DNA from 2 places in the Arthrobacter sp. CMU6 genome. Region 2 is predicted to be linked to the other one. Evidence: predicted binding sites of a transcription regulator. Region 2 holds the regulator's gene; the other holds the start of a gene.

Region 1 (8,592 bases), on a different contig from region 2:
TCGCGGAGACATCGGACCTGTGGTGGAAATCCGCCGTCGTCTACTGCCTGGACGTGGAAACCTTCTTTGACTACGACGGCGACGGCACCGGTGACTTCGGCGGCCTGACCCAGCGCGTGGACTATCTGGCGGCGCTGGGCGTGAACTGCATCTGGCTCATGCCCTTTTATCCGTCACCGGACCGGGACGACGGCTACGACGTGACCGACTTCTTCGACGTCGACCGCCGGCTGGGCACGCTGGGCGATTTTGTGGAGTTCATCCGCACCGCGAAGGACCGCGGCATCCGGGTGATCGCTGACTTCGTGGTAAACCACACCTCCAACCAGCACCCCTGGTTCGTCGAGGCCCGCAAATCCGTGGACAACCCATACCGGGACTACTACGTCTGGCGAAGCGATCCGCCGCCGGACACGTCCTCCGAAGTGGTGTTCCCGGGCGAACAGACCTCCCTCTGGACGCAGGACGATGCCACCGGCGAGTGGTACCTGCACATGTTCATGGAGCACCAGCCGGACCTCAACGTCACCAACCCCAAGGTTCGCAACGAGATCGCCAAGGCCATGGGCCTCTGGCTGGAGCTCGGGCTGGACGGATTCCGGCTGGATGCGGTCCCGTTCTTCCTGGAGACCCGCGGCGCGCCCAAGGACGAGGCGGCCAGCATCGACCCGCATGACTACCTCAGTGCCCTGCGCAGCTTCGTCAACCGGCGCAACGGCGGCGCGGTTCTGCTGGGCGAGGTGAACCTGCCGTACAAGGACCAGCTGGAGTATTTCGGCGGCGCCGAAGGCAACGAACTGAACATGCAGTTCGACTTCATGTCCATGCAGCACATCTACCTGTCGCTCGCCAGGCAGGACGCCCGGCCGCTGGCCGAAACGCTGAAAACCCGTCCGCAGCTGCATCCCGACAACCACTGGGCGATGTTCGTGCGCAACCATGACGAGCTCACGCTGGACAAGCTCAGCGACGGCGAGCGGGAAGAGGTCTTCGCCGCGTTCGGACCGGACAAGAACATGCAGCTCTACGGGCGGGGCCTGCGGCGCCGGCTGCCGCCGATGCTGGACGGCGACACCGACCGGATCCGGATGGTCTACTCGCTGATGTTCTCCCTGCCCGGCACACCGGTGCTCTTCTACGGCGAGGAGATCGGCATGGGCGAGGACCTGCGGCAGAAGGGCCGGGCCGCCGTCCGCACGCCCATGCAGTGGAACGACGAAAAGAACGGCGGCTTCTCCAGCGCCAAGGTGTCCGAGCTGGTGGTCCCGCTGCCCCGCGGGGAGTACGGCCCGGAAAAGGTCAATGCGGCCAGCGCCAAACGGGACCCCGGGTCGCTCTGGAACTTCATGGCCACCCTCATCCAGCGGTACCGCGAGTCGCCGGAGCTGGGCTGGGGCGAGTTTGCCGTCCTCGAACAGCCCGAGCCCGCCGTGTTTGCGCACCGCTGCAGCTCGCCGGAGGCCACGGTGGTGCTGCTCCACAACTTCGGCGACGCGCCGGTCAAGGTCACCGCGAACGTCGGGTCCGGGGACAGTCCGCCGCGGGCGTTCAGGGACGCCATGCTGCTGGATTTGTTCGACGGCGGGAACGTTCCGTTGGAGGCCGACGGCGGGTTCACCGTTGAGCTGGGCCGGTACGGCTACCGTTGGTTCCGCGTCCACCGGCCCGGCGACCGCCTGGCGCCCTGAGGTCAGCCCTGCGCCGTAGGGGCAGGTGCACTGGCTACAGGCTCCGGCGGAAGACCTTCACTTCCCACGGACGGAGATCGAACGGCTGCACTTCCCCGGCGTCCGGCGGGTAGTTGCCGAGCACTGGCTCGGCGCCCTCGGTGGACCAGGTGCCGCCGTCTACGTCGGCCGTCCGGCCGGTCCCCGAAAAGTTGGCCAGCACCAGAAGTTCAGCACCGGCTGCCTGATTGTTCGGTGCTTCACTGTTGGTTGGTTCGCCGTTCGGGAGGGAGCGCTTGAACGCGTAGACGTGTTCGTCGTCGGGCAGCAGCATGCTGAAATCGCCGTAGGCCACGACGGGATCCGAGTGCCGGAAGGCGATCACCTTGCGGTAGAAGCTGAAGACGGACTCGGGGTCGTCAACCTGGGCGGCGGCGTTGATCGCGTTGGCGTTGGGGTTCACCGCAATCCAGGGCGCCCCCGTGGTGAAGCCGCCGTGCCGGCTCGCGTCCCACTGCACGGGAGTCCGGGCGTTGTCCCGGTTGAGCCGTGCCAGGGCCGCGAGGACCTCGGCGTCGGTGTGGCCCAGGTGCGTGGTGGCTTCGCGGTGGTGGTTGAGGACTTCGATGTCCCGGTAGTCGCTGATGGCGCCGAACGCCATGTTGGTCATACCCAGCTCTTCGCCCTGGTAGACGTACGGCGTGCCGCGGTGCAGGTGCAGGACGGCGGCCAGCATCTTCGCCGACAGCTCCCGGTACTGGCCGTCGTCGCCGAACCGGGAAACGGCGCGGGCCTGGTCGTGGTTTCCCCAGTAGAGGCTGTTCCAGCCGCGACCGGCAAGCCCTTCCTGCCAGCGGCCCAGGGACTTTTTGAGGTCGGTGAGCAGCAGCTTCTTGGGCCGCCACTTGTTGCCGCCCTCCTGGTCGAGTGCCACGTGCTCGAACTGGAACACCATGTCCACCTCCCGCCGGCCGGGATCGGTGAAGAGGACGGCATCCTCGACGGTGACGCCCGGCATCTCGCCCACGGTCAGCAAGTCCTTGTCCCGCCCCGCGAAGACTTCCTGGTGCATCTCCTGCAGGAATTCGTGGATGCGCGGACCGCAGATGAAGTGCGGGCCGCCGTCGCCGTAGAGCATCCCTTCGGCCTGCGGACCGTCCGGCAGCGACTGCTCCTTGGAGATGAAGTTGATGACATCCATCCGGAAGCCGTCCACCCCGCGGTCAAGCCACCAGTTCATCATGTCGTACACCGCGGCCCGCACCTCCGGGTTTTCCCAGTTGAGGTCCGGCTGCTTCCTGGAGAACAGGTGCAGGTAGTACTCCCCTGTCTCGGCGTCATACTCCCAGGCAGGCCCCGAGAAGGCAGAGCCCCAGTTGTTGAGCTCGGCACCTGGTGCACCCGGCTCGGCGCCCTCGCGTGGCGGCCGCCACCAGTACCAGTCCCGCTTCGGGTTGTCCTTGCTGGAGCGGGATTCCACGAACCACGGGTGCTCGTCCGAGGTGTGGTTGACCACGAGGTCCATCACCAGCTTCATGCCCCGCGAGTGCAGGCCGTCCAGCAGTTCGTCGAGGGTCCCCAGGTCGCCGAACACGGGGTCGATCTCGCGGTAGTCGCTGATGTCGTAGCCGTTGTCATCCTGCGGTGACCGGTACACCGGGGACAGCCAGACGACGTCGACCCCCAGCTTGTGCAGGTAGTCCAGCTTGCCGATGATCCCCCGGAGGTCGCCGATGCCGTCGCCGTCCGAATCAGCGAAGCTGCGCGGATAGATCTGGTACACGACCGCACTCTTGAACCACTCCGTGCCGGCCCGGTAGGCCGCCTCTGCCTCGGTTTCCTGCGTGGTCATCGCTGGCTCCTCCTGGTCGACGGTGGCGGGCTGCTGGCCCACTGAAAGTCTTGTTCCAGAAGAATCGGCGGTCAATGGCTTCGGTCAATGGCTTATGCCGGCCGGTGCTGTCCGCACCCATCCTATGACCTTTCAATTACCGAACGGGGCGTTCACCCGTGGCTGCCGGGGCTACACCATCACATACGTGCGGGCCACCACCGTCTTCCGTTCTGGCGTCAGCTCAAGACCTTTACTGCAGTCAGCCGGCTGCGGAAACGGCGTTGCGGGCCGCGACAGCCAGTAGGATGCCTCGCAGGGCATTAGCCGGCCACGCGTCTTGTCGCACGCGCCCACGAACATCCCGGCGGACAAGGCGTGGAGGCACGTCGCCAGGATCATGGGGCAGGACCTGTCCGAACGCACCATGCAGTCAACCGGGCCGGCGCCACAGTACAGCCTCGCCAAGTCCTTCCCCCGGTTCGGGCGGCCCGGTCCGCTGCTGGTCACCGCCGACGAATTTGAGGATCCGGACAGCATCGAACTGGGCTGTGAGATCAACAGCGAACAGGTCCAGAAGGGCAACACCTCGGACATGGTCTTCCAGGTTCCGGAGATAGTGGGAGTCGGCCGCGTGCCCCAGCGCTTCCTCGCCCCCGCCGACGAACTCGTCACCTATCTGCGCGGCGTCGGCGAAATGCGCCACCGGATGCAGGCACCCTCGTAGGGTCCCCGACCTAGGGTGCCCGATGGCCGCCATTGGGGCCCTCAGCTGCGATGACGCGCGGAAACCGCGTCGGCTCCGGAAACTAACCGGGCGCTAACGGGCAGGAAACGCGTGCGCAACAATGCCGCGCCACACTGGACGTGCCGGCAATTGCAGGCACCAGCTCCAGCTCAGGAGGCCACGCCATGTTAAAGGAAGCCAAACCCCATATCACCCGGGTCCGTGCCCTGGACCAGCTGCACCGCGGCGACGAGATCGAGGCCCGCCTGTCGGTAGGCCCCAGCTACGACGACGTCATTATCCGCCGTGGCAGCGTCCAGGAGACCGCCCCGGGCATCGGCGTCGTGTGGATCATGGATCATCACACGGGCATGCGCAAAGCCATCAATACGGACGAATGCAGCGTTTGGCGCGTCGCCTGAACCACCTAACCGCCGGCCACCGACTGAATAATCAGCACTTCCTGGCCGGCAGAAACCTCCGTTTCCAGGCCGCGGAGACGCCGGACCTCCTCACCGTTCACGTAAATATTCACGTAGCGGCGGAGCGCACCCGTCTCGTCCCGCAGCCGCCTGGCGAGCACCGGGTAAGTCCCGGTCACGGAATCCAGCAACCACCCCACAGTCACCGCCCCGTCGGCGGGTGTAGTCAGTATGGACTGCCCGCCGGCGAGCGGCTGGAGGACGCTGGGAAGGACCACGCTGATCTCAGCCACAGCACATCCTCATGCAGACGCCGCCTCAGTAACCAGTGCCCCGGCCACAACAGCAGCGCGGACGCACAACACATCCGGCAGGTGGGACGCCACCTCCGCAAAGGTTTCGCCTTCGTCGGCACTGGCATACACGACGCCGCCGCGCGTTCCGAAGTACACCCCGGCGGGTTCGGCAGAATCCACGGCGGCCGCGTCACGGAGCACGGCATTGAACTCTGACTGCGGCAGCCCGGAGTCCAGGCGCTTCCACGTGACGCCGGCGTCGTCGGTGCGGTGCACGGCGAGCTTTCCGTCCGGCGGGATGCGTTCGCCGTCGGCCTTCAGCGGGACAACCCAGGCTGTGCCCGCACGCCTGGGGTGCGTCAGCATGACGAAGCCGAAGTCGGCCGGCAAGCCCTCCGCTATCGATTCCCAGTTCTCGGCATTGTCATCGGTGCGGTACACGCCGTGGTGGTTCTGCGCATAAAGGCGGCCTTCGACGGCGGCATCCGCCGCTATCTTGTGCACGCACTGGCCGAATTCCGGGTTGGGATCGGGCATGAAGTAGGCGGAGATGCCTTTGTTCCGCGGCTCCCAGGACGTCCCGCCGTCGAGCGAGCGGTACACGCCTCCGGTGCTCATGGCCACGTGCACGTTGTCCCCGGCAGGGTTGACCACGATCGAGTGGGCGGCCGCGCCGCCATAACCGGCACCCCACTCACTGCGGTGCGGGTGGTCCCAGAGACCGCGGTTCAGCTCGAAGTGCTCACCGCCGTCGGTCGATTTCCACACCGAAATAGGCTCGGCGCCAGCCCAGATAACCCCCGGTCGGGATTCCGCATCGGGGTAGATCTGCCAGATGCGTTCCACGGCGGCGTCGGTGCCTTCGGGGAACTTGATGGCGCCCTGCTCGGGCTCGGTCCAGTTGGCGCCCAGGTCGTCCGAGTGGGCGACGTACGGGCCCCAGTGCTCGGACCGCACCCCCACCATGATGCGGGTGCGGCCGTCCCGGGTGTCGATTCCGATGCTCGGTATCTCGCTCATCAGGAAGTGCGGGCCGGAAAAGGACCACTGTTTCCGGTCCTGGCTGGTGGCCAGCCAGAGGCCCTTTTTGGTCCCGATTGCTAAAACGAAGCTCTCTGAGGCATTCATGCACCCCATGCAACCACTCGGGCGGAGGAGCTGCAATGGTTTTGGCCCCCACGGGTTCGCCCGGACAGGTCGCGAGAGACGGCCCTAGGACCCAGTCCTCGCACGGTCTTTGGCGGTGCCGGCTTTCGCGGCACGGTTTCGCCACCACCGGCGGAGCAGATCGGCGGCGGCCAGGATTCCGGCCAGCGGCGTCAGGACGGCGGCGGCGTAAACGAACAGCAGCCAGGTGAGCGTGGCGATCGGCGGCTGGCTCCGGCTCAGCAGGGACAGTCCGCCAAACAGGCCCGCAACCCAGAAGACCACCACCAGCGTCAGCACGGCTGCTGCCGGAAAGTACTCGTTCCGCACCACCCTCTTCAAGGTTTCCACCACTGATCCTCCTGCGCCTTGCATCCCCATGAGACCAGTATGCGACGCCGACCCGCTGCGGCGGAGACGGCACGACGAACGTGTGATGAATACAACCGCTGCCCGTGCCGGGCTGCTTTCTGTCGGCGCCGGGGACTACACTGGATTATCGAACATATATTCGAAAAAAGGTGTGTTGTGGGCGTGATTATTGGTCCCCGCGTGATAGAGGCGGGACTTTCCTTGCGGCTGGTGCTGATCTCGCCGGTGGCCGTGGCGGCGGGCTTCCCGTCGCCTGCCCAGGACTACTTTGACGGGCGCATCGACCTGAACGAGCACCTGATCAAGGACATCACCAGCACCTACATCGTCCGGGTGTCCGGGGACTCCATGGAGCAGGCCGGCATCAGCGACGGCGACGAACTGATCGTCAACCGTGCACTGGAACCGCGGGACGGATCCGTGGTGGTCGCGGTGCTGGATGGCGAGCTCACCATCAAGCGTTTGAAGATCACCGCGGCCGGTGTGGTGCTCCAGGCGGCCAACCCCCTGTATCCGGACATCAGCGTCCCCGCCCTCGCCGACCTCACCATCTGGGGAGTAGCCACGAGGTGCCTGCACCATGTCTGAGGCGCGGCAGCAGATTGCGCTAGTGGACGTGAATTGCTTCTACGCCAGCGCGGAGCGTGCCTTCGACCCCTCCCTCGAAGGCAAGCCGCTGGTGGTGCTCTCCAACAACGACGGCTGTGCCGTGACCCGCAGTCCGGAGGCCAAAGCTTTGGGAATCAGCACGGGTGAACCGTGGTTCAAGATCGCCCCACGGGCCAAGGAGTGGGGCCTCGTTGCCCGGTCCAGCAACTACGAACTGTACGGCGACATCAGTGCCCGCGTCATGGAACTTCTGGGACGCTACTCTGCCTGGCTCGAGGTCTACAGTATCGACGAGGCTTTCCTGGGCATCAAGGGCAGCCCCGAACAGGTGATGGCACTTGGACGGGCCATCAAGGCCGCGGTCCAGCGCAACGTCGGGGTGCCCGTGTGCGTCGGCATCGCCGGCACCAAGACGCTCGCCAAACTCGCCAACCGCTGGGCCAAGAACAACGCCGCGCTGGGAGGGGTGTGCCGCTGGGAGTCGATGCCCCCGGAGGCGCGTGAACTGCTCATGGCCCGGCTGCCGGTCTCGGAAGTCTGGGGCGTGGCGGGCCGGCTGGAAAGGCGGCTGAACGCCATGGGGATCTGCTCCATCCTGGAGCTGAGCCGGGCGGACCCGGTGATGGTGCGCGACCGCTTTTCGGTGGTGCTGATGCGCACCGTACTGGAGCTGCGCGGCACTCCCTGCATTCCGCTGGAGGAGGAGCGCGTGGGGCGGGACCAGCTGATCTTCTCCCGCTCGTTTTCCACTCCCCTGACCTCGGTCCCCCAATTTCGACAGGTCCTGAGCGTGTATGCCCAGCAGGCCAGTGCCCGGCTCGCCCGGCACCACCTTCAGGCCAAGGTCCTGACAGCATTCGCCGGCACGTCCCATTACAACCCGAACGACAAGTCGTTCCCCTCGGTGTGCGTTCCCCTGCCCATGGCCACCGCAGACCCGGTGCTGCTCACCCGGGCCGCCCACGCCCTGCTTCCCGCGATCCGGGACGGCGTCAAATACGCCCGTGCCGGCATCATGGTCACGGACCTGCGGCCTTCCGGCAATCAGCAGCCACTCGAGCCCTTCACCAACCCGCACGAGGAACGCGGAATCGGCCCGCTGCTTGAGCAGATCAGCCGGAAGTACGGCAGGGGCACGATCGGGCTCGGGTTCGCAGGCCTGAGGAGCGGCCTTGACTGGACCATGAAGCGTGACATGCGTTCGCCGCGCTACACCACGCACTGGGACGAGTTACCTGTGGTGCGGGCGGCCTGACCGGCCCGCGGGTGCGCGAACCGGTGAGTCCACGAACTCCTCAGTCCACGAACTCAGACTGCGTCTCGATGAAATCCCACTCGGCTTCGGTGAGGACTGCCTGCGGGGTATCCGGGTGCGGACCTCCCGCTTCGGCGATCCCCTGCATCACGAACAGCGGAATGTCGCCGGCCCGCAGGTTCTCACGAAGCCATTCCTTGCTTTTCAGGTCCAGATCAAGCCACCACATGTAAATCTGCATGGGATGCCGCCTTTCTACGTCTCCAC
Region 2 (8,592 bases):
AGCTCCCTGCCGGCGGCTCACTGACCATCGGCACCCGCGGCGGCGTCAAGACCATTGTCCGCACTGGTGACGGCTACGCCGTCGATATGGGCCCCTGGGAGTTCATCTTCCCGGACGAGGCAGCGGCCCGGGCCATGGATTCGCTGGTCAGTGCCGACGGACTCGAGGTGCCGCGGCCGGCGCTGTCCGTCAGCATGGGCAACCCCCACACAGTCGTTGCCCTGGCAGAGCTGTCCGAACTCCGGGACACCCGGCTTTTCACCGCCCCGCATGTTGACCCGACACCGGCCAACGGCACCAACGTCGAGTTTGTTGTCCCGGCGGAGCCGCTGGTGCACGACGGCGTGGGCACCGTCACCATGCGGGTCCATGAACGCGGCGTCGGCGAAACCCAGTCCTGCGGCACCGGCGCCTGCGCCGCAGCCGTGGCCATCCGCCACTGGGCCGGGCAGGGAGCCCCGGACACCTGGCAGGTAAAGGTGCCCGGCGGCGTGGTGGGCGTGAAATTCTTCACCGTCGCCGGCGGCCGCGAGCACGTTGAACTCAGCGGACCGGCAACGATCGTTGCTACCGGGACGCTTTCCTGACCCGCAGGATCCTGAACGCCTTGGACGTGCTTTCGCGCGTCACGGTGAAGGAGTCGTCCAGAGCCTCCGCCAGCCAGCGCTGAAGCGAATCGGAGCCCAGGTTTTTCTGCACCACCAGCCACGCCGAGCCGCCCGGCGCCAGCCTCGGCAGCCAGAGCAGCAGGAGTGAGTGCAGTTCATCCTTGCCGATCCGGATCGGCGGGTTGGACCAGATGGTGTCGAAGCGGATTTCGGGGTCCACGGCTTCCGGCGTGCTGGCCGTGACGTTGTTCAGCCCCAGCAGTCCGGCGTTTTCGTTGGTGAGCGCGATGCAGCGTTCGTTGACGTCCACTGCGTACACCTGTGCGTGCGGTGCCCGCAGCGCCATGGTCAGGGCGATGGGTCCCCAGCCGCAGCCGATGTCGAGCAGGTTTCCCTGCGGCGCGGGGGCAGGCACATCGGCCAGCAGGATGGCCGTCCCCTTGTCGATTCCGTCCGGGCTGAAGATGCCTGACGAGGTCTGCAGCTTCCGCGTTTCACCAGCCAGTTCCACTGTGAGGGGCTTGCGGGTGAAGGGCCCCGCAGGTGAGGCGCTGAAATAGTGGGCAGACTCCATAACTGGCCAGATTAGTGGTCCGCCCGGCTGATGGGAAACCGGCCAGGTGCGAAAGCAAGTGGACGTGTTCTGCTATCCTTGGACGCATGTTCCTGATTTTTGAGTAGCCGGCTTTCTTTGCCCGCGGCCTTCAGCCGCCGGTACCGGCCCGGGGCTCCCCTCCGATGCGATGCAGGTTTACCGCCTTCCGCCGGAGCGCAGCCTAAAACGCGGCGCAGCTTCAAACGCAGCAGCCTAAAAGCAGCGCAGCCCAACCAGCACTCGATCAGTCCACTTCCCGCCGCCCAGCGTGTCCGCTGCCGGCATGTCAGGAGTACCTCCATGACCCCTCGCAGTCAGCCCAGCGCGAATACCGCTGCCAAGGGCGGCAATCAGCACTATTCTGAAGATGCAGAACCTTCAAAGGAGACCATGACCAATCAGCAAAATTCCGGATCCGAGCCAGCCGCCCAGGACATGAGTCCCGAGGAGATCCAGGCTGTCATCGACCGGATTCTCGCCAAGGATGTACCGGCCAGGAACGCAGCGGCAGCCGACGGCGGCCGCGCCGACAGCAAGGGTGTCCTGGGCAAGGCGCAGGCCATCTCGCAGCTCGCCGAAGAGCACAGCACGTTCGACGGCGACCAGCAGGACCTCGAGGAACGCCGTGCACTGCGGCGCACGGCCGGGCTGTCCACCGAACTCGAAGACGTCACTGAAGTTGAATACCGGCAGCTGCGCCTGGAGCGCGTTGTTCTCGCCGGCCTCTGGAGCGAAGGCACCCTCGCCGACGCCGAAAACTCGCTGCGCGAACTCGCCGCGCTGGCGGAAACAGCCGGCTCGGAAGTCCTCGACGGGCTGGTCCAGCGGCGGGCCAAGCCGGACCCAGGCACGTTCCTTGGGGCGGGCAAGGCTCTCGAGCTCAAGGACGTCGTGATGTCCACCGGCGCGGACACCGTTGTAGTGGATGCCGAACTCGCCCCGTCCCAGCGGCGTGGCCTTGAAGACATCGTCAAGGTGAAGGTCATCGACCGCACGGCCCTGATCCTCGATATCTTTGCCCAGCACGCCAAGAGCCGTGAAGGCAAGGCCCAGGTGGAGCTGGCGCAGCTCGAATACCTCCTCCCGCGCCTCCGCGGCTGGGGTGAATCCATGTCCCGCCAGGCCGGTGGCCAGGTGGGCGGCGCAGGCGCCGGCATGGGCTCGCGTGGTCCCGGTGAAACCAAGATCGAACTGGACCGGCGGAGGATCCGCACGCGGATGGCCAAGCTGCGGCGCGAAATCGCCGCGATGAAGCCGGCACGGGAAACCAAACGGGCCAACCGCCGTCGTAATGAAGTTCCGTCAGTAGCCATCGCCGGATACACCAACGCCGGCAAATCCTCGCTGCTGAACCGCCTGACCGACGCGGGCGTGCTGGTGGAGAACGCGCTGTTCGCCACCCTGGACCCCACCGTCCGCAAGGCCGAGACCGCCGACGGCGTTGGCTACACGCTGGCCGACACCGTGGGCTTCGTCCGGTCCCTTCCCACCCAGCTCGTGGAGGCCTTCCGCTCCACGCTGGAGGAAGTGGCGGATGCAGACCTGATCCTGCACGTCGTGGACGTGTCCCACCCCGATCCGGAAGGCCAGATCGCCGCCGTGCGCTCGGTGTTCGCTGAGGTGGACGCCCGCAAGGTGCCCGAGATCATCGTCCTGAACAAGGCGGACGCCGCCGACCCGTTTGTGGTGGAGCGGCTCAAGCAGCGCGAACCGCGGCATGTCGTTGTTTCGGCGCGTACGGGCGAGGGCATTGCCGAACTGCTCAACGCCATCAGTGAGGCTATCCCGCGGCCGAACGTCAAGATGCAGCTGCTCGTCCCGTACCACCGGGGCGATCTGATCAGCAAGCTCCACGACTCCGACGCGGAGATCCTGAGCCTGGATCACGAAGAGGGCGGCACCCGCGCCGTGGTCATGGTCCGGGAAGGCCTCGCGGCTGAACTGGAATCCTTCAGCACCGATGACTGACGAGGCGGCACCCGCCGGGGCCGCGGCCACGGCCGGCGAGCAGCATGTGCTTGACCTGCTCGACCGCGCCGTGGCGGGCATGGGCGGCCAAAGCCGCAGCGGCCAGCACGAGATGGCCCGGCAGGTGGCGCGCGCCATAGAAACGGGTGATCACCTGCTGGTCCAGGCCGGCACGGGAACGGGCAAGTCGCTGGCCTACCTGGTGCCGCTCATCGCGCACTCGCTCGAGAGCAACAAGCCGGCCCTGGTGTCCACCGCCACCCTGGCCTTGCAGACCCAGATCGTGGGTCGGGACCTTCCCCGGCTCCTGGAAAGCCTCAAGCCCGCACTCGAGCGGCCTGTGAAGGTCGCGCTGGTCAAGGGCCGCGCCAACTACGTGTGCCGGCACAAGCTCGAGGGCGGCTTTCCCTCCGAGGAACCCTCGGAGGGCCAGCTCTTCTCGCTGGGTGAGGACACCAGCGTCCCGCACTTCGCCGCGGCGGTGGGCGGCCCCTCGTCGCAGCTCGGCAAGGAGGTGGTACGGCTCCGCGAATGGGCAGAGCAGACCACCACGGGCGACCGTGACGAACTGCTTCCCGGCGTCACGGACCGGGCCTGGCGGCAGGTGTCCGTCACGTCCATGGAATGCCTCGGCTCGCAGAAATGCCCCCTCGCCGAAGAGTGCTTCAGCGAGCTTGCCCGCCATAACGCCACAGAAGCCGACGTCGTGGTGACAAACCACGCCATGCTGGCCGTCAGTGCCTTCGAAGGCCTGGCGGTGCTGCCGGAGTACGACGTCGTGGTGGTGGACGAGGCCCACGAACTCCAGGACCGGGTGACCGGCGCGGTTTCGGGGCAGCTGTCGGTGGCCATGGTCCACGCCGCAGCGTCCGGCGCCCGCAAGCACACCGGGATCACCGTCGACGCGCTCAACACCGCCGCCGCCAACCTCGAGGTGGCCCTCGCCGGCGTTCCCAGCGGCCTGCTGCCCAACGGCTTGAACGACGAGCAGCTTGACTGCGTGGACCAGCTTCGCGAGGCCTGCCGGGCGGCGCTGTCGGATTCCAAAGGGGACAGCAATACAACGGCCGACGGCGGGCGGCAGCTCGCGCGCTCCCGCCTGCTGGTGATTCTGGAGCTTTGCGAACGGCTCATCGCCGCCCGGGAAAACCGCGAGGTGGTCTGGTTCTCCCGGAACAGCACGTTTGATCCCCAGCAGGGCTACTCTGCGCCCGACGAGACTGCCCCTGCCCTGGTCAACGTCGCCCCGCTGAGCGTTGCCGGCCGGCTCCGGGAAGGCCTGTTCGCCGGGCATACCGTGGTGCTGACGTCGGCCACGCTTGCCATCGGCTCAGCCTTCGAGCCTGCGGCGGGGGGATTGGGCCTGGTCGGGGACGGCGCGCCGAGCTGGACCGGCGTCGACGTGGGTTCGCCCTTCGACTACCCCCGGCAGGGCATCCTCTATGTAGCCGGCCACCTGCCGAAACCTGGCCGCGGCACTTCGCCTGAGGCCCTGGACGAACTCGAGTCACTCATCCGCGCCTCCGGCGGGGGAGCGCTGTGCCTGTTCTCCTCACGCAGGGCGGCCGAGGAAGCCGCGGACGCCCTGCGTGCGCGGCTGGATGTCAGCATCCTGTGCCAGGGCGAATCCACCATGACGGCCCTCGTGAAGCAGTTCGCCGACGAGCCCGACACGTGCCTGTTCGGCACGATGTCACTGTGGCAGGGGGTCGACGTGCCGGGCGGGTCCTGCCGCCTGGTGGTCATTGACAGGATCCCCTTCCCGCGGCCGGACGATCCGCTGATGACCGCCCGGTCCCGGGCCGTTGCCCAGGCCGGCGGCAACGGCTTCATGTCCGTATCCGCCACGCACGCTGCCATCAGGCTCGCCCAGGGGGCGGGACGGCTCATTCGGTCCACGAATGACAAGGGCGTTGTGGCCGTGCTGGATTCCCGGTTGTCCACCGAACGCTACGGCGGGTTCCTGCGGGCCGCCCTGCCGCCCTTCTGGCCGACGACCGACAGGAAGACCGCCATTGCGGCACTCGAAAGGCTCGCCGGAGCACAGGCATAGGAAAGCCCCGGGCTAAAGCTGCCCGGGGCCCAAGGCTCCTTTGCCAGGCTCCCGGCCCAAGGCTCCCATGGGACGTTTTCCGGAAGGGAAGCCCGCGGGGCTACAGCGAGCGGAGTACGGAAACCACTTTGCCCATGACAACCGCGTGGTCGCCGAGGATGGGCTCGTACTGGGTGTTCTGCGGAAGCAGCCACGTGTGGCCGTCCCGCTGCCGGAAGGTCTTGACCGTTGCTTCGTCGTCGAGAAGGGCCGCCACAATGTCGCCGTTGACCGCGTCGCTCTGCCGCCGGACCACCACCCAGTCTCCGTCGCAGATGGCGGCATCCACCATGGAGTCGCCTGCGACCCTGAGCATGAACAGCTCGCCGTGGCCCACCAGCTGGCGGGGCAGCGGCATCAGGTCCTCCACCAGCTGGTCCGCGAGGATGGGACCGCCTGCGGCGATCCGGCCGACCAGCGGCACCATTGCGGTGTCCATCGCGCTGGGCAGTTCGGATACGGAAGCTCCTGCAGGACTCAGGGCCGGGGCCTTGTCCGCGCCGCCGGATTTCCCCGATCCCGCATCCAGGGTGAGCGGCATCAGGACCTCCATGGCGCGGGGACGCTTGGGGTCACGCCGAAGGTAGCCAAGCTTTTCCAGCTGTGAGAGCTGATGGGTCACGCTGGACAGGCTGGCCAGGCCGACGGTGTCGCCGATTTCCCGCATCGACGGGGGATAGCCGTTCTCGTTGACCGAGCGCTGGATGGTTTCCAGGATTTTCTTCTGGCGGGGTGTAAGTCCCTTGGGGGTCCGCTGAGACCGCGGGCTGCGCTGGGGAGCCTTGCCGTCAGAGGCCTGTGCTGCCATGTTCGCCAACGCCTTTCCGTTCCTCCCGGCCGCGGTCGCTGCAGTGGCCGGGAACTTCCGGCCTGAAAAATGTCAGACCCTGCTGATCAACTGCAGATGTGGTTGTTCTGTGATTTCCAACGTAGGCCAGCCATACGGCTTTTTCAAACATTTGTTCTAGCGAGTCTCGACTTAATTCGTTGATAGGTGCTAAAACTAGGAAAAGCAAAGTTCGAACATGTGTTCTAGTGAGGGTTGCTTGTTAGCCCGGTGTTCGAACTGTTTGTTCGAACGCGAGGCAGTACAACTTGGTCCAGGAGGGCTCACGCCATGTCAGCTTCAACACACGCCATCTCAGCTTCAACAGCAGTCCAGTTCGCAGACCCACAGCGCGGCGCGGTGTCGCCGTCCCGTGGAGCGTCCCGCCCGGGCAAGCCGCCGCGCCTTCGCCTTACCCGTCGGGGCCGTATTGTCCTGATCGGACTGCCGCTCGTTCTGCTTGCCGCCGTGATCCTGTCCCTGGCGGGGCTCCTGAACTCGCCGGCCAAGGCTGCGGACAACGCCAGCGGCCTGACTGTCACGCCCGCTGTTTCGGTCACGGTGCAGCCCGGTGAATCGCTCTGGGCGATCGCCGGAAACGTCGATCCGGACCGCGATCCCCGGGACGTGATCGCGGACATCGTCCAGCTCAACGATCTTCAGGCCGGCAAGGTCATGCCCGGCCAGCAGCTGTTTGTGCCGAACAAGTAGGCCTGCTTCCCACCCCTGGCATGAGTCCACCGGCCCCCGAAGCGCGGGCAGCAGTGGACCGTTGCCGGGCGCCGGAACCGTCACAGTTTCCGGCCAGCGCTCCGGGTTCCTTAAACTGTCTAGGTGACTGACCAGCTTGAGCGACTGAACCGACTGCCCCTGCGTACCAACCTGAGGGGGCTGTCCCCTTATGGCGCCCCGCAGCTCGACGTTCCCATCCTGCTCAACGTCAACGAGAACACGCATGGCGTGCCCGCCGACGTGCGGGCAGCCATCACTGCGGCCGTAACGGAGGCCGCCGCCGGTCTCAACCGGTACCCCGACCGCGAATTCACGGAGCTCCGGGAAGCCTTGGCTGAATATCTCGGCCACGGGCTCAGTGCGGACAACCTCTGGGCAGCCAACGGCTCCAACGAAGTTCTCCAGCAGATCCTCCAGGCCTTCGGCGGACCTGGCCGCTCGCTCCTGAGCTTCCCGCCGACGTACTCCATGTACCCGCTCCTGGCCAGCGGCACGGACACGGCGTACATCGCCGGCAAGCGAGCCGATGACTACGGCCTCAGCGCCGAGTCGGCCGCAGGCCAGGTGCGTGAACTCCAGCCCAACATTGTTTTCCTGTGCTCGCCCAACAACCCCACCGGCACGGGCCTGGGCCTTGACGTGGTGGAAGCCGTCTACGAGGCGGGCGAGGCCAGCCAGGCGGTCGTCGTCGTGGACGAGGCCTACCACGAGTTTGCGCACGACGGCACCCCCAGTGCACTGACCCTGCTGCCCGGTCGGGAGCGGCTTATCGTCTCCCGGACCATGAGCAAGGCGTTCGCCCTCGCCGGCGCCCGCCTCGGTTACATGGCAGCGGCCCCGGAGGTGACCGACGCCCTGCGCCTGGTGCGCCTGCCGTACCACCTGTCGGCCGTCACGCAGGCAACCGCCCTCGCGGCGCTGCAGCACCGCGAGGCGCTCATGGCTGACGTCCAGGACATCAAGCGGCAGCGCGACCGGATTGTCGCGGAACTGACGCGGATGGGGCTGCGGCCCGCGGCGTCCGACTCCAACTACGTCTTCTTCGGCGGGCTGGAGAACCCCCACGGGGTCTGGCAGGAACTGCTGGACGCAGGCGTGCTCGTCCGGGATGTCGGCATCGCCGGGCACCTGCGGGTCACTGCCGGTACTGAGACGGAAACCACAGCCTTCCTGGAAGCGCTGGAAAGCATCCTGGCCCGGCAGGCCGCACTTCCGGCCTAAACTGGTACATGGACCAGGTCAGGTCCGCCCCTTCCTTCGTCAAAGGACATCTATCACCATGAGCGACACCGGAACCAAGGCTGCCGAGGCACGGACTGCACGCATGGAGCGCGCCACCAGCGAATCTTCCGTGCTGGTGGAGATCAACCTCGACGGCACCGGAGTGTCGGACATCAGCACGTCGGTCCCTTTCTACGACCACATGCTTACGGCGCTGTGCAAGCACTCACTCATCGACATGACCGTCAAGGCCACCGGCGACACCCACATTGATGTCCACCACACGGTCGAGGATGTTGCCATCACGTTCGGCGAGGTGCTGCGCACCGCCCTGGGCAACAAGGCCGGGATCCGCCGCTTCGGTGAGGCCACCGTGCCGCTGGACGAGGCGCTGGCGCACGCCGTCGTCGACGTCTCCGGCCGGCCCTACCTGGTGCACGGCGGCGAGCCCGCCGGGCAGGAGTACCACCTGATCGGCGGCCACTTCACGGGATCGCTGACCCGGCACGTCTTCGAGGCAATCACGCTGCACGCCGGCATCTGCCTGCAC

Evidence for each region. Region 2 encodes LexA, which represses DNA repair genes until DNA is damaged. Its sites were predicted from a motif close to TCGAACANNTGTTCGA; they were not measured.
Region 1: a site for LexA is predicted at 6,589-6,604, ahead of AC5RWD_RS02635 (LexA family protein). Genes of this name have one in related genera too.

The regions. Positions count from the first base shown of each region.
Region 1 is NZ_JBNHFL010000003.1:14,053-22,644, forward strand. It holds gene AC5RWD_RS02600 (alpha-amylase family protein) at 1-1,688, shown strand, start outside; gene AC5RWD_RS02605 (glycoside hydrolase family 13 protein) at 1,723-3,519, opposite strand; gene AC5RWD_RS02610 (fumarylacetoacetate hydrolase family protein) at 3,839-4,225, shown strand; gene AC5RWD_RS02615 (hypothetical protein) at 4,411-4,647, shown strand; gene AC5RWD_RS02620 (MoaD/ThiS family protein) at 4,653-4,940, opposite strand; gene AC5RWD_RS02625 (WD40/YVTN/BNR-like repeat-containing protein) at 4,950-6,080, opposite strand; gene AC5RWD_RS02630 (hypothetical protein) at 6,156-6,440, opposite strand; gene AC5RWD_RS02635 (LexA family protein) at 6,618-7,049, shown strand; gene AC5RWD_RS02640 (Y-family DNA polymerase) at 7,042-8,325, shown strand; gene AC5RWD_RS02645 (hypothetical protein) at 8,366-8,566, opposite strand.
Region 2 is NZ_JBNHFL010000008.1:43,658-52,249, reverse strand. It holds gene dapF (diaminopimelate epimerase) at 1-587, shown strand, start outside; gene AC5RWD_RS07350 (class I SAM-dependent methyltransferase) at 568-1,182, opposite strand; gene hflX (GTPase HflX) at 1,594-3,171, shown strand; gene AC5RWD_RS07340 (ATP-dependent DNA helicase) at 3,164-5,224, shown strand; gene lexA (transcriptional repressor LexA) at 5,325-6,071, opposite strand; gene AC5RWD_RS07330 (LysM peptidoglycan-binding domain-containing protein) at 6,381-6,800, shown strand; gene AC5RWD_RS07325 (histidinol-phosphate transaminase) at 6,924-8,042, shown strand; gene hisB (imidazoleglycerol-phosphate dehydratase HisB) at 8,101-8,592, shown strand, end outside.